3 regions of the Paenibacillus sp. FSL H3-0286 genome follow, and region 2 is predicted to be linked to each of the others. Evidence: riboswitches for the same ligand, from Rfam matches in the RefSeq annotation. Region 2 holds a riboswitch; each other region holds the start of a gene.

Region 1 (5,245 bases), 1.7 Mb from region 2:
CATGACTGATTATAACGGCACAGCAGTAGTGCCAGGAGCTCCTGGCTATGATTCGAATCTGGAGCCAGGAGCTAGGGGTGCGATGTACTATCCTCTTGTATCCTGGACGCAGCTTGTTGATACAGCGGACATTTCTCCTTATTTAATTTCAAAAGTGAAAAGTGCATATGAATTAGGACTCATTAGATCTGAAGTGGGGATTGCCAGAGGCGAAATGGTCAATGGGACAGAACTAGAACCTAAAGCTATAGTGACCCGGGAGAAAGCGGCCAAAGCTCTGTACTTTATGTGGGTGCTGGAACATGAAGTGAATGCAGAAAATCATGTTTCTTCTCTAAAATAGTTAGGGTGAACAATTCAAGGCACAGCAGCGATGCTGTGTCTATTTGTATGCAGTGAATTCCTCTCCACTTACAGCAGTATATCTCTCACGGTTGTTTATATCTACTTTCATTGTGGTAAGTAAGATTCGTAAAGCGATTTAAGAAAATGACAAACCCAGCGTATAAACGTGCATAGTTGTGCCATCCTAAGACGATCAGTTAACTATCAATTTGCTTAACGAGAGGAGATAGGGAAGATGTCAGGCAACAATAAACAAGCTACAAAAACCTTACCCCCACAGGAGCAGCATCATCAGCCAGGGATTGAGAGTGAAATGACACCGCTGCCCAAATACGAGCCGGCAAATTATAAAGCAGCAGGTAAACTGCAAGACAAGGCGGCGTTAATTACCGGTGGAGACAGCGGAATTGGGCGTGCAGTTGCTGTGCTTTTTGCTAAAGAAGGCGCTGATGTGGTCATTTCATATCTTAATGAACACTCAGATGCAGAGGAAACTAAACGTCAGGTCGAGCAGGAAGGCCGCAAATGTATCCTAATTCCAGGTGATATCGGTGACGAGAAATTCTGTAAGGATCTTATTAAACAGACGGTGGAGGGCTTAGGAAAGCTTGATATTCTCATCAATAACGCGGCAGAGCAACATCCGCAAGCTAAGATCGAGGATATTACTTCCGAGCAGCTTGAGCGTACTTTCCGTACGAATATATTTGCGATGTTCTATTTAACAAAAGCAGCTATGCCTCATTTAAAAGCAGGATCTACAATTATAAATACAACTTCAATTACCGCTTATCGCGGAAGCCCGCAGCTGCTGGACTATTCATCAACTAAAGGAGCTATTCTTAGCTTCACACGATCCTTGTCCACGAATCTGGCAGAGAAGGGCATACGGGTAAACGGTGTTGCACCAGGTCCAATCTGGACACCGCTGATTCCCTCTACCTTTGATGCAAAACAGGTTAGCGAGTTTGGAGGTACACAGCCTATGAAACGGCCTGGACAACCAGAAGAGCTGGCACCAGCCTATGTATATCTGGCCTCTGACGATTCCAGTTATGTGACTGGACAGGTTATTCATGTAAATGGTGGCGAGGTAGTAAACGGTTAGATCAGTACAGCTAATGTGAATAAATGGGTGTATTTCAATAAAAAAATATGTTACTATAAACCACGTTAGCATTTTAAAATTGTATATTTATGTCACTAGGGGTGCCGATTGGCTGAGACGGAATGGATTTCCGGACCCTTTGAACCTGATCTGGTTAAGACCAGCGTAGGGAAGTGGAGAACGAATTTCTGTTGTCGGGCTATTTGTAGTGCCGTCTATATACAGATTCTGACTGCCTTCCTTACGGGGGGCAGTTTTTTTGTTTTTTACTGACCTACAGGGAAGTGAGAGAGGAGATCGTGATGTTGCAAGCTGAGATCCATCTAATATCAGACGGCAAGCTACAACTGAGACATTTTGTTGAACTAGCTGGCACGGTGCAGACATGGGTCGATTATATTCACCTGAGAGATAAGCAATGTCCTGCATGCGAACTGCTCGCTGCGGCACAGCAGCTGTTGGCTGCCGGTATGCCCGCTACCAAACTGATAATCAACGACCGGATAGATGTAGCATTGGCAGCTGGTGCCGCGGGGGTTCAGTTGGCTTGGCACAGTCTGAGTCCGGTTACAGCCCGGCGAATTGCACCTCAGCTTCGGCTGGGGAGATCGGTTCATTCTCCGGAAGAAGCGGCGAATGCCTCAGAGCAGGGAGCTGATTATTGCTTGTTTGGTCATGTATTTCCCTCGGATAGCAAGTTAGGGCTGCCCGCACGTGGGTTAGAGCTGCTTGCAGAAACGGTGAAGACCAGCTCTATTCCTGTAATTGCGATTGGCGGAATTAGCCCCGCTAATGCGGCGCAGATCATCAGGAAAGGTGCGGCAGGAGTTGCTGTGATGTCCGGTATTTGCGGAGCGGATGATCCTTATGAGGCCGCCAAAGCTATTCATAAGGCGGTTCATTCATAGCCTGGAGGTAACAGCATGGGCGAAGGGGGTGATTCAGAATGAAGCTGTTGATTAACGGGAAATCCGCAGAGTGTTCTGGTGGTATTCAAACTATAGCTGATTTGATCAGTCTTCCTGAGTGGTCGGGTCGTCTGATGATCATTGAGCTGAATGGAGAAATTGTCAGTAAGGAGAATTATGAAAGTACTGCTCTGAGCGAGGATGATCGTTTGGAACTGGTGCACTTTGTTGGTGGGGGTTGAGATGGAGCGGTATAGAATTTTGAGAAATTTATACGAACCAAAGGGAGGTAATTTCATGCATGACCCGTTACATATTGGCGGCATCGAATTAACCAGTAGATTATTTATCGGAACCGGAAAATATAGCCGGAATACGTTGATCCCCGAAGTGATCGCAAGCTCTGGTTCTCAGGTGATTACTGTAGCGCTTCGCCGAGTGGACCCGCAAGGTGGAGCAGAAAATATCATGAACCACATTCCCGGCCACATGACTCTTCTGCCTAATACCTCAGGAGCGCGTACAGCGGAAGAGGCAGTCCGTATTGCAAGATTAGCAAGAGCTGCGGGACTGGGGAACTGGGTCAAGATCGAAGTGATCAATGATCAGAAATACCTGCTTCCAGATAATCTGGAGACCATACGAGCTACAGAGATTTTAGCAGCGGAGGGTTTTGTAGTATTGCCATATATGAGTCCGGACCTTTCGGCTGCTTTACGTCTGAGAGATGCCGGTGCTGCTGCTGTGATGCCGCTTGGTGCGCCGATCGGGACGAATCGCGGCCTGCGCACTAAGGAGCTTGTGCGTATTCTTATTGAAGAAGTGAATTTGCCGATTATTGTAGACGCCGGGATTGGCAAGCCCTCGGAAGCGGCGGAAGCAATGGAGATGGGGGCCGCTGCTGTTCTGCTTAATACGGCTATTGCAACGGCACGTAATCCGCTCGTCATGGCGGAAGCGTTCCGCGAGGCGATATCCGCTGGCCGCAAAGCTTATTTGGCAGGACTCGGTCCTGTAGAAGAAGTTGCTTTTGCTTCGTCACCGTTGACTGGATTTTTGAACTGAATTTGATAGGTCACGAAAGGAGGGAAGATTAGCATGAGCTTTTTTGACACACTGGCCCGCTTGGAGCAGTATCCTTATGAGCAACTGTGGAAGGAGTTCCGGGAGGATGACGTTAAGCGGGCGCTTGGAAAAGACAAGCTGAACGAAAATGATTTGCTGGCATTGCTCTCTCCGGCAGCAACGCCGCTGCTAGAGGAGATGGCGTTGGCTGCACAGCGACTGACCCGTGCACATTTTGGTTATTCGATGCAGCTGTTCACACCGATGTATCTTGCGGATTTTTGTGTGAATCATTGTACCTACTGCAGCTTCAGCTCCATTTATGATTTTCCGCGCAAAAAGCTGTCCTTGGAGGAGGTTCGCAGGGAGGCTGAGAAGATTGCAGCTACAGGTCTGCGGCATATCCTCATTTTGACTGGTGAATCGCGCCGGGAGAATCCTGTCTCATATATTAAGGATTGCGTAGATGTACTCAGGGAATTTTTTTCCTCTGTCAGTATTGAGATAAATCCTCTATCAACTGCAGAATATAAAGAGCTTCTTCAAGCAGGGGTGGATGGATTAACACTATACCAAGAGGTGTACCACCAGGAGACTTACAGAAAGCTGCATGTTAAAGGGCCTAAAAGAAACTACCGGAATCGCCTGGATGCACCTGAACGCGGCTGTCAGGCAGGTTTTCGTTCTGTGAATATTGGTACGTTGCTCGGGATGTATGATTGGCGGCAAGAAGCATTCCAAAGTGCCATGCATGCCCGCTATTTGCAGGATCGGTATCCAGATTGCGAGATCAGTCTGTCACCTCCGCGGTTTCGGCCTTATTTAGGGGAATTTAACCCGGAGTGTGATGTTACCGACCGATCGCTAGTGCAGATTATTTTGGCATACCGGTTATTTTTACCCCGTTCGGGCATTACTTTATCTACACGAGAGCCTGCCTCTCTACGCGATCATTTAATTCATCTAGGAATAACTAAGATGTCAGCCGGGGTCACTACTGAGGTGGGCGGTCACACTAATGCAGGGGGAACTCCGCAATTCGAAATATCCGATGGCCGTAGTGTGCAGGAGATTACGGAAATGCTATATACGAAGGGTTTGCAGCCCATTTTTAAAGACTGGGATATCCTGACCGAATCAACAACGTAACGCTTGTATTATCAATTATTAATCACTAATGGACCCCTGCGAGATTCATGCGGAGGTCCATTTTTTTTGTATAGAGGGTGTTTAGTTTCCGGCAGAGAGCTCATCGAGAGACATTTCGAAACTCGGTGCCATATGAGTCAGAAAATAATCCACTTCCTGCAGGTCAAGCCCACGAAGTTTTGCTGCTGTCTGCTCCTTCGCGGCGGCAAATTCTCGGTTTCCTGCAGCAACTTCCCATACGCATTTCAAATAAGCATCCAGCCGATCAGCGGCTTTCACATAGCTGTGCAGCAGAATGTCCTCCGAATCGGGAGGGCTGTCTTCCGGTCGTATAAGCTGAGTGTAGATGCTTTTCAGCTCTGATGGAATCATTCCAGTTAAGCGATCAGCCGCAACTTTCTCCATTTCGCGGAAGCTGGTGAGCAAGCTAGGATTGTTGTATTTTACCGGCGTGGCGATGTCACCTGTGAACACTTCGCTGGCATCATGGAACAGAGCTATGGTTGCTGCTCGTTCCGCGTTTAGTGAACGTCCAAAATGAACATTACCGATGGAACAGAGCATATGTGTGAGCAATGCAACATGAAAAGAATGCTCAGCGACGTTCTCCGGTGCGGTGCTGCGCATCAAGCTCCAGCGCTGAATATACTGAAGACGATATAGATAGGCA
Region 2 (5,245 bases):
CACGTTCTAACAAAAAATTTCCGTATAAAGGTAAGCAATGGATTCTGTTAGGGATCTTCATCGTTTTCTTTTTTCTTTATGTAGGCACAGAGATGAGTTTAGTCAACTTTATGCCGGCTATCTTTATTGCCAAGCTAGGGATGACGGAGTCTGCCGCAGCACTGACAGTCACTTTCTTTTGGCTGGCGATGTCTACAGGAAGATTGTTTGCGGGTGTAATTGCCGAAAAAATATCTTATCGCGTGTACATTCTCAGCAGCTGTTTACTAACCTTGTTACTGCTGGCACTCTTTCCGTTCACTGACAATCGAATGGCTGCTTTCATTGTAATTCTGCTGCTGGGGCTGTTTATGTCCGGTATTTTCTCCATTGCTTTAGTCTACTCCAGCAAAATGCTGCCTGGCACCGAAGAGTCAACACCCAGCATTATGATTGCTTCCGGAGGTGTTGGCGGTGCTTTGCTACCTCTGTTTATGGGCTGGTCTATGGACCATTTAGAAGTGGCACAAACAGCCGGATTACTGGCCGCTTTTGCCGCCTTCTTGTTTCTGCTAAGCATTGCCGCATGGAGGTTCCAGTCCATGCAAGCGTTGAAAGGAAAGAGTTCCCGTATTTAGAACAGTATCAACGTTATCCTTTTAGGGTAATGTGATCTATAAGCATATTCTGAGCACAAGGATGGACGATGAATGAATGAGTCTTCAACTGAGCCTTTGTTACATACTGCGCTCATGCAGTTTATATTTCCCTTTTCTATAAAAAAGGGCGATTCTAAGCAGCTTATCCAGCAATTACAGGACGACGGCTTCACACGTTTTTTTCTGGATAATAAAGAGCTTGAAGCTGCCTATTACGGAGATGGCTACTGTGTTTCCCATGAACGTATGGAGCGCACCTATTTACCGTTTGCTGCACATGTCCTTTTTCCACGCAGGAAGGATGCCGACTCGTTCCGCCGTTTTTCCAGAGTAAATAATCTCGACTGCATTCTGGAGATTCCGCAGCAATCTATATTTTTCAAAATTCTCTCGACGGATATATTCATATGTCCTTTTCAGCTTGGATTCGTGACGATACGTGTCCAGCTGGAGGGGGATTCAATTCCCTTTAGTATTGCCCTAGAATTCGCGGATCGTTTCCGTGCGCTAGAGAATACCTTCATACAGGATGATTACACTTATATTCATTGCGGGGAACAGACCTATGAGATGGTAGAGGATTTTGTCTTCCGAAATTTGGTGGATGGACTGGAGCCATATCTGGATCAATCGGATATCAATGGGGCTTATTTCGAGACCCTTCCTTTTTTCGTAGATGAAAGAATGCAGGTGCAAGCTTTTTACGGCTTTCAGAATGAAGAAAGCTCTGATGAGATTAGTGTAAATCTACGCTATCGCGCCTCACAGCTTGATGGAATTAATCTGAACGGAAAGCCCTATGCCAGTGCCAGCGATCCAGCGTATATTGCAAACTATTGTCATGAGCATTCCTATAATCGCTGGGGTCCAGACACATATTATATGATGAATGAGCAAACCTTTTGCTGCATGACCCGCGCTGAACAGGAGATTGCTGTTAGTCTAGCCAACCAGATGTACGGGCAATATTATTACGGATTTTTACTCAATATTTTCCACAAAATCGTTCTGCTAAAGCTCGCCAATATGCACTCCCGACTTCGGATTAATCATGATTATGAGGAAATAGACAATCTAATCTACTCCATTAATAAGTTCTCGGCAAAGTTCTACTTCTTGGAGTTGATTTCCCAGTCGCAGGGCCGGGAGATATTTCTTCAGCTGCGTAAAGTATACGGAAACGACGCTTTGTTCGAGGAAGTGAAAGAAACCTTAAATGACCTGTTTCAGTATCAGGATAAGTTTCAATCCAAGCGACGGGATAATCTGCTGATGATTCTTACTGTATTTACGGTAGTAAGCGGGATTTACGGCATGAATCAGGTCATTGACGATCTGGATGGAAAGATTCAATGGAGTAAAATGATTGGTTATTCTCCCTTTGAATTTCTTGCCCTCTTCGTGATCATGAGCGGGATTCTGATCAGCGTTGTCCTCACGCTAGGGGCGCTGGTTAGTGAGCTTAAACGGCGTCACCGCAAAAAATATAAAGATCTAGACTAGCAAAAAAGAAACTACTGGATTGGAAAAATTCAGGAGTGCACTACTAGACATTCTGAGTACAGCCGTCTATAATACACCGTATGCGAGAAATATAAGATATAAAGTATGGGTACAAAACTTATGCTTACTTATATTGCACATAGAAATACCCGTTAACTTCATAGAACCAGGGGTGCTGGAATTGGCCGGCTGAGATTGTATCCCACAAGATACTGACCCTTATACCTGATCTGGATAATGCCAGCGTAGGAATCGCCAATTGGTTCTGGTCCCTGTGACCTTAACTAACCTTGCGCCAAGCCAGCGTCCCGATCACTCGGGGCGCTTTTTTTGTAAGATCACTAAAAGATGTAGAAAAACGTACATACTACACTTTACGGTTCATGTTGTGAAGACGGGATTCTTGTAACCTTAAAGGAGAGAAGAAGACATGCACCTTAAAAAAGCACTTACGTTGTGCCTCACCTGTGTACTCATTCTTGCCATTGCCGGATGCGGCAGCAACAATGGGAATACAGCCGGAAACAAAGCAAATGCTACTGATCCAACTGCTGCGGCTGGGACGGATGCTCCAAAAGAGCTCACCAAAGTTAAAGTCGCACTCGACTGGACACCGAACACGAATCATACCGGTCTATACGTAGCTAAGGATCTTGGTTACTACGCTGAAGAAGGTCTGGACGTCGAGATCGTTCAGCCAGGCGCAGCGGGTTCTGATACTATGGTTACTTCTGGCGAAGCCGCATTTGGCATCAGCGCCCAAGAAGGATTAACACTAGCCCGTCTACAAGGCGTACCCCTTGTCTCGATAGCAGCTATTATTCAGCATAATACGTCGGGATTCGCTGCTCCAGTAGATCGCAATATTAAATCACCAAAGGATTTCGAAGGTAAAACCTACGGAGGCTGGGGCTCACCGGCCGAAGAAGCAGCCATGAAAGCTATCATGGATCCTGAAGGTGGCGATGTGAAAAAGGTGAAGCTGATCAGTATCGGTGAAGCTGATTATTTTACCGCCGTCAAACGTGACATTGATTTCGCCTGGATTTTCTACGCTTGGACTGGTGTTGAGGCTGAGTTGCGTGGCGAGCCATTGGATATGCTGTACTTAAAGGATTATGCGCCACAGCTCGATTATTACACGCCTGTGCTGACGACGAGTGAGAAGCAAATTGCAGATCATCCTGATCTGGTGAAGGCCTTCATGAAAGCCACATCAAAAGGTTATCAGTATGCCATTGATCATCCGGAAGAGGCTGCCGGTATGTTATCGAAGGCCGTTCCTGACCTGGACGCCGACCTTGTCCTAGCTAGCCAAAAATGGCTTAGCCCAAAATACAAGGACGATGCTGCCCGCTGGGGCGAGCAAAAAACCGAGGTCTGGCAAAATTACGGCGACTGGATGTATGATCTGAAGTTGCTGGATAAACCGCTGGATGCTGCTAGTGCATTCAGTAATGATTTTTTACCGGCGGAGTAGAGAGCGGACTTCAGAACCAAGAAGGTTGGACGTTACTTGAGGAAGGAGGAACGGAGCGTAGTGATGTGCTACGTGAGTACCGGACTTCCCAAGTTCGTTCAAGATTCGATGTCGAGTTTGCTTCCTGAGTTACTTCGTTATCAAAGTTGGCTTTTTGAACTTACCTTATAAAATGAGAGGATTGATTATTGTGGCTAACACCCTACTAAGCATTCAAGTAATTCCAAAAACACCGAACAATGAGGATTCCATCCCATACGTAGATAAAGCGATTGAGGTCATTCAGAAATCCGGTGTTAAACATCAAGTGAATCCACTGGAAACCACAATGGAAGGTGAGCTTAGCGAGCTGCTGGAGGTTGTGCGTCAGATGCAGGAGGCGTTGATCGAAGCAGGCAGTCCAAGCGTAATTTCGCAGATCAAAATCGCTCATAATCCTAACGGAATCAGCATGGATAAATTGACGGAGAAATATCGGCCGTGAGATCGACCTGGAAGCTAATATGGCCGCCCCTTGTGGCGGTCGTCTTCTTTTTAACCGTATGGCAGCTATCTGTATCTGTATTTCATATTGAATCCTGGATTCTGCCGAGTCCTGCTGATATTGCTCGTGAATCCACCAGTAACGCTTCTGGTCTTTGGGCTCATACGATGGCTACGCTGCGGCTCACTTTAATTGGTTTTCCCATTGGTACGGGGGTAGGCCTGATCGTTGCTTTGCTTTTGCATCTTTTGCCTTGGGCTAGACGGGCTTTTTATCCACTTATTATTCTGAGTCAAAATGTTCCCTCCATCGCGCTCGGACCCCTGCTCATTATCTGGTTCGGCTTTGGTCTTTTGCCCAAAATCGTGCTGATTACACTAGTATGTTTCTTCCCGGTAGCTGTCGCTGCGATGGGCGGTCTGGCCCAAAGTGATCAGGTCATGATGAATTATATGAAAATGGCTGGCGCAAGCAAGTGGCAAATTTTCACCAAGCTGGAGCTGCCCTCTTCTATCCCGGCACTATTTTCCGGCGTAAAAATATCTGCTACTTATGCGGTTATGGGCGCCGTGGTCGCTGAATGGATTGGCGCGGATAAAGGTATTGGCTATTATATGCTTCTGCAGAAATCCGCATATCGTACGGATCGGATGTTTGTTGCTATTGTTATTATTGTACTTTTAAGTCTTGTACTCTTTGCTATTATTGCATTGCTGGAAAAATGGCTGGTTCGCTGGAAGCCGCGCCGTAACTCATAGAAAGGAAGATGCCTGTATGTCTCAAGCGACGCAAATGCAACACAGAACAACAGAAGTCATAAGCTCTCCTGAAGCTCATACCGTGGCACCCGCCCTTGAAGTGAGCGGCATCTCCAAATCTTTTTCCCATCGTCGCCGTGAGACGAACGTTCTGAATAATGTCTCTCTCAAGGTAGAGCAACAAGAGTTCGTTTCGATCGTTGGTCCTTCCGGCTGCGGAAAAAGCACCTTATTCCATATGATTGGCGGCCTTGTGAAACCCGATGCAGGCACGATCCGCATGAACGGTAAGGTCGTTACAGGTCAACGCGGTGAAATTAGTTATATGCCGCAGCAGCCTGCGCTTTTTCCTTGGCGTACGATTGAGGATAATGTGCTGCTT
Region 3 (5,245 bases), 2.6 Mb from region 2:
AGAGCTAATACGGAATTCTGAGGAATTTTCTTATGATCTGTAAAATTGATGGTGATATCCCCGAGTGACAGGCTGCCTTGATCCGGGATTTCCAACAGATTAAAACAGCGCAGCAGTGTAGTTTTTCCGGAGCCGGATGGCCCAATAATGACAAGTACCTTTCCATGCTCCATTTTCAGATCAATACCCTTTAACACTTGGAGTGCGCCGAAGGATTTATGCAAATTAATGATTTCAATCACAAGTATCTCTCCTTTAGGTCGCAGAGTAACGATCGAGTCGTTTCTCCAAGTAATTTTGCAGCGCCGACAGCACAGAACAGAACACTAAATAAAACAATCCTGCTTCGGAGTATACCAGCAGAGGCTCATAAGTGGTAGAGGCTACCTGCTGAGCAGTTCTAAACATCTCCGTATAGGTGATGATCGCTGCAAGCGATGTATCTTTGACCAAGCTAATAAAAGAATTGGATAACGGCGGTACAGAAACGCGTGCAGCTTGTGGCAGAATTACGCGGCGCAGAGCCTGCCCACGAGTCATCCCGACTGAGAAGGCAGCTTCCCACTGGCCTTTATGTATCGACAGGATAGCAGCGCGTACGATTTCCGATGAGTAAGCCCCTACGCTAAGGGTAAATCCAATGGTGGCGGCAATGAAAGGGTCGAGTACAATACCAACAGCCGGCAAACCATAAAATATAATAAATAGCTGCACTAACAACGGGGTTCCCCGAATGACCCATACATAAAAACGGGCGATTAGCTTCGGAATTACCCACGGTGAAAGACGTGCCAACGCGGTTAGGATCGCCAAAATCAATCCAAGCACAAAGGAAAGTAGCGCCAACGGAATGGTAAAAGCCACCCCGGCTTTAAGCAGGGGTAGCAGTGTATCTAAGAAAATTTGTATTTTGCGGTCATCCATTATTCAGACATCCTTTTTAGCTTCTAGGCTTAATTAGCCTTGCTAGCCTTGTATTATTTTGAAACGTCAGCTCCAAAGTATTTCTCGGAAATTTTCAAGTACGTTCCATCACTTTTCATCTCTTTAATCGCATCACTGACCGCATTCACCAGCTCATCATTGCCTTTCAGGAATACCGCGGCACTTTGTGAGCCTTCAGGAATCTCATCAACCACTTTAATTTTTGCATCTGGTTTTTGTTTTTTCAGATCCAGATAAGACAAGCCATCATTCACAGTTGCATCAATACGTCCCGAAGTCAGCAGGTCCATCGCTTGATTGAAACCGTCCGTAGCTACGATTTCAGCACCGTTCTCACGAGCGATGTCGGATAAGTTACTGGTCAGGGATTGTCCGGCTTTTTTACCCTTTAGATCAGCAAAGGTCTTAATATCCTCATTGTTTTCGCTCACGATCAATACTGCCTTGGATACAATATAGGGTTCAGAGAAATCATATTTCACTTTGCGATCTTCGTTAATGGAAACTTCATTAAAAATGACATCAAACCGTTTCGCATCCATCCCAGCAAAAATACCATCCCACTGAGTTTCAAAAAATTCAGCTTCAACACCTAAACGTTTGGCTACTTCTTCGGCAATTTCCACGTCAAAACCCGTCAATTTCCCCGCAGTGTCATGATAAGTAAAAGGTGCATAAGTCCCTTCTGTACCTATCCGCAATTTGCCGCTGGCCTTCACAGCCTCCAAACTGTTTTGCGCTGAAGATGCTGCTCCACCATTCGTTCCAGCTGTTGGTTCAGCAGCCGTATTGGTATTCGAATTATTGCCGCAAGCCGCTACAAGGACCACGGTTAACGCCAATATAATAGTTAAACTCCATTTTTTCATTATTAAATCCCCTCTCTCTATCCGGTTTTTTTCCGGTAAATTGAATAGTACACTGCCATCACATGATCGTCAATACTTTTTTCCGATTATGTACATCGGAATTGTAATATTAACTAGATTTCTACTTATATCTTACCCAATCTTGGATTAATCCTTCACTTCTTTCTCTCTTTACTTCTCAGAAAGATATGGTATATTTATAAACAAATTAATATGGACCTGTTATTTCACTAGGGGAGTCGGCCGACTGAGACGGAGCTTCAAGCTCCGGACCCTTGGAACCTGATCTGGATCATACCAGCGGAGGGAAGTGGAGCAGAATTTTCATCAAGCATGTTAAGTGTTATTATGCAGAATGAACTTTTTGACCCATTCATTTCCTCTGGAAATGGATGGGTCTTTATTTGTTTAGGCGCTCCACAAAAATATTAGGAGGTTAGATCATCACGACCATTTTATCTATTCAAGGCCTAACCTACTCTTTTCCGGAAACTGAACAACCCCCTGTATTCGCAAAACTATCCATGGATATCAGGCAAGGGGAATTCGTCTCCGTAGTAGGTGCTAGCGGATGCGGGAAAAGCACATTTTTCAAAACGGTTGCCGGTTTACTCGAACCTACTCATGGAAAAATAAAACTCCCTACGCTCCCCTCAACCGCTAGTCGTTTAGGTCAGATCGCTTATATGCCTCAGCAGGATTTATTGCTGCCTTGGAGAACAGTGCTCGACAACTGCCTTTTGCCCTGGGAGATCATGCCCAGATTTAGTAAACAGGAAACAATCATTCAGATTCGGGAAATGTTGGCCCGCTTCGGCTTAACAGATGTAGAGAAGGCTTATCCCCATGAACTTTCGGGAGGAATGAAACAGCGAGTCGCATTTCTGCGCACCTTAGTGGCTGGAGGCGGAAGTGGCCTTATGCTGCTGGATGAGCCCTTTGGCGCTCTCGATGCCATGACCAAACGTGAGATACACCGTTGGCTGTTGGAGTTATGGGGTGAACTGAATCAGACGATTATGCTCATCACTCATGATCTGGAAGAAGCACTATTGCTCAGTGATCGAATTTATTTATTATCTGGCGGTGCGCACAGCGAATTACAGGAGATCATTGTCGATCTACCAAAACCAAGACATTATAAGATGAACTATGAACCCCGGTTTATAGCACTACGGGCAGAGTTGGAGCGAAGATTGCATGCAACCTATACCTTTTAAAAAACATCTAGACAACTATGGTCCCTTCCTTCTTCTGGTACTGCTCATTCTTGTAATCTGGGAGTCAGCTGTTCGCCTTCACTTGATTCCAGCCTTTATTCTCCCTGCACCTTCATCTATTGGCATCGCATTGATCGAGCACAGGCAATTATTATTTGGACAGCATTTATTAGCGACGTTGCAGGAGATACTGGTAGGTTTTGTCCTTTCTGTGATTTTTGGTGTATTGCTGGGTATTGGAATGTTCCTGTTTCGCCCCGTAGAAAAGGCCATCTATCCCTTCCTTATCATTAGCCAGACGGTCCCATTAATTGCGCTATCGCCCATTTTTATTATGTGGTTCGGATATTCGCTGTGGAGCAAAGTGGCTGTGGTGTTTTTGACGGCTTTTTTTCCAGTTGTAGTGAGTACATATGATGGACTTCGTACAAGTGGCCAGACTTACAAGGACTTATTATTAACATTTGGTGCAAACCGCTGGCAGCTGCTTGTCAAAACCCAAATTCCACTGGCGTTGCCTGCTTTTTTCTCTGGCTTAAAGCTGTCCATTGTATACTGCGTCATCGGAGCTACTATCGGGGAATGGCTCGGCGGCAGTAAAGGACTCGGTTACTTCAGCCGCAGAATGGCCGGAAATATGCAGAGCGATGAAATGTTCGCGGCTGTATTTCTGCTGTCCGCGCTTGGTGTTGTGCTTTTTCTGGCGATAGCTTTACTCGAACAATTATTTTTAAAGAAAAGAGGATCTAACCAATGAATCATTTAAAATCCCCACAACGAGGACTTATTTCTGTATTTCTAGTATGCACACTTTTGCTCTTAAGCAGCTGCGGGAAGGCAGACAAGCTAAATAACAACTCCCAAACCGGTTCCTCCAATACCGATAATAAGCAGTCACACAAGCTGACGATTATGCTTGATTGGTATCCCAATGCCGTTCATTCCTTTCTATACGCTGCGCAACAGCAAGGATTTTTCCAAGAGGAAGGTTTGGATGTCGAGATCAAAATGCCTGCGGACAGCAATGACGCCCTAAAGCTTGTAGCAGCAAATCAAATTGATCTAGCGCTCAGTTATCAGCCTCAGGTGCTTATGGCACGCGGAGAGAAAATCCCTGTACGTTCGATTGCAGCAATCGTGCGGCATCCACTGAATCATCTGATGGTTCCTCAGGCAGGCAGTATTCATAGTCCCAAAGAGCTCGTGGGAAAACAAATCGGCTACTCCTCCATTCCGCTCTATGAAGCGATGATTCGGACAATGATCCAGAGTGATGGAGGCGATCCTTCATCCGCCAAGCTGATTGATGTAGGTTTTGACCTTATCCCTGCGATCTCTACAGGACAAGTGGACGCAATAATGGGCGGATTCATCAACCATGAACAACTGATCCTTGAAAAAGAGGGACATCCGGTCACCTCGCTTAATCCAACGGATTACGGAGTACCTGACTATTATGAGCTTGTGCTGGTGGCCAGCGAACAAGGATTGCAAAATTCTGAAGCCTACTTTAAAAAATTTCTAAATGCCATAACAAAAGGACAGGAATTTGTGGAGCAGAATCCTGAACAAGCCCTGGATTTACTGATTGCACATGAAGATGCAACTTCACCGCTCGACAAGGAGATTGAGAAAAAAAGTCTTGAAATTCTACTGCCGCTGATGAATGCAGGCGATCAAACTTTTGGTTATCAAGACCCGACATCTTGGGAAAAGGTTCAGCAGTGGTTATCCACCAACGATCTTCTACCAGAAGATATTAAAGCACAAGAAGCTTTTATCAATCTGTAACGTTTAGTTGGTTATTCATACAAGCTTGAGGAGGAATTATGATGAGTTACTTAGCCAAAGTACGGGAATCCAACCCCTTGATCCACAACATCACTAATATTGTAGTAGCCAATTTCTCAGCCAACGGTCTGTTGGCGCTGGGTGCCTCTCCCTTTATGGCGGATGCCCACGAAGAAGTGATCGACATCGCCGCTATGTCGTCTGCTGTAGTTCTAAATATAGGCACACTCAATGACTACGCCATTCAATCTATGTTGCTCGCTGGTAAATCCGCTAATAAACACGGGGTTCCCCTAGTGCTTGACCCGGTAGGTGCAGGCGCAACTTCTTATCGGACCGCTGTCACTCAAAAACTAGTGAATGAGATGCAAATCACCGCACTGCGGGGGAATGTGGCTGAAGTCGCTAATGTGATTGGGG

What was found. Region 2 has a riboswitch for thiamine pyrophosphate ahead of MHB37_RS02115 (ABC transporter substrate-binding protein). Riboswitches for the same ligand answer to the same signal wherever they lie in the genome.
Region 1: another riboswitch for thiamine pyrophosphate. It lies ahead of MHB37_RS09315 (thiamine phosphate synthase); the one in region 2 lies ahead of MHB37_RS02115 (ABC transporter substrate-binding protein).
Region 3: another riboswitch for thiamine pyrophosphate. It lies ahead of MHB37_RS13765 (ABC transporter ATP-binding protein); the one in region 2 lies ahead of MHB37_RS02115 (ABC transporter substrate-binding protein).

The regions. Positions count from the first base shown of each region.
Region 1 is NZ_CP150285.1:2,182,358-2,187,602, forward strand. Features, by position in the region: gene MHB37_RS09305 (GDSL-type esterase/lipase family protein) at 1-343, shown strand, start outside; gene MHB37_RS09310 (SDR family oxidoreductase) at 581-1,453, shown strand; TPP riboswitch at 1,541-1,642, shown strand; gene MHB37_RS09315 (thiamine phosphate synthase) at 1,756-2,361, shown strand; gene thiS (sulfur carrier protein ThiS) at 2,400-2,603, shown strand; gene MHB37_RS09325 (thiazole synthase) at 2,659-3,426, shown strand; gene thiH (2-iminoacetate synthase ThiH) at 3,460-4,575, shown strand; gene yfbR (5'-deoxynucleotidase) at 4,657-5,245, opposite strand, start outside.
Region 2 is NZ_CP150285.1:477,831-483,075, reverse strand. Features, by position in the region: gene MHB37_RS02125 (MFS transporter) at 1-617, shown strand, start outside; gene MHB37_RS02120 (hypothetical protein) at 690-2,141, shown strand; TPP riboswitch at 2,300-2,410, shown strand; gene MHB37_RS02115 (ABC transporter substrate-binding protein) at 2,572-3,621, shown strand; gene MHB37_RS02110 (MTH1187 family thiamine-binding protein) at 3,812-4,105, shown strand; gene MHB37_RS02105 (ABC transporter permease) at 4,102-4,863, shown strand; gene MHB37_RS02100 (ABC transporter ATP-binding protein) at 4,898-5,245, shown strand, end outside.
Region 3 is NZ_CP150285.1:3,070,300-3,075,544, reverse strand. Features, by position in the region: gene MHB37_RS13780 (amino acid ABC transporter ATP-binding protein) at 1-242, opposite strand, end outside; gene MHB37_RS13775 (amino acid ABC transporter permease) at 256-924, opposite strand; gene MHB37_RS13770 (amino acid ABC transporter substrate-binding protein) at 978-1,814, opposite strand; TPP riboswitch at 2,037-2,140, shown strand; gene MHB37_RS13765 (ABC transporter ATP-binding protein) at 2,339-3,034, shown strand; gene MHB37_RS13760 (ABC transporter permease) at 3,015-3,791, shown strand; gene MHB37_RS13755 (ABC transporter substrate-binding protein) at 3,788-4,825, shown strand; gene thiM (hydroxyethylthiazole kinase) at 4,867-5,245, shown strand, end outside.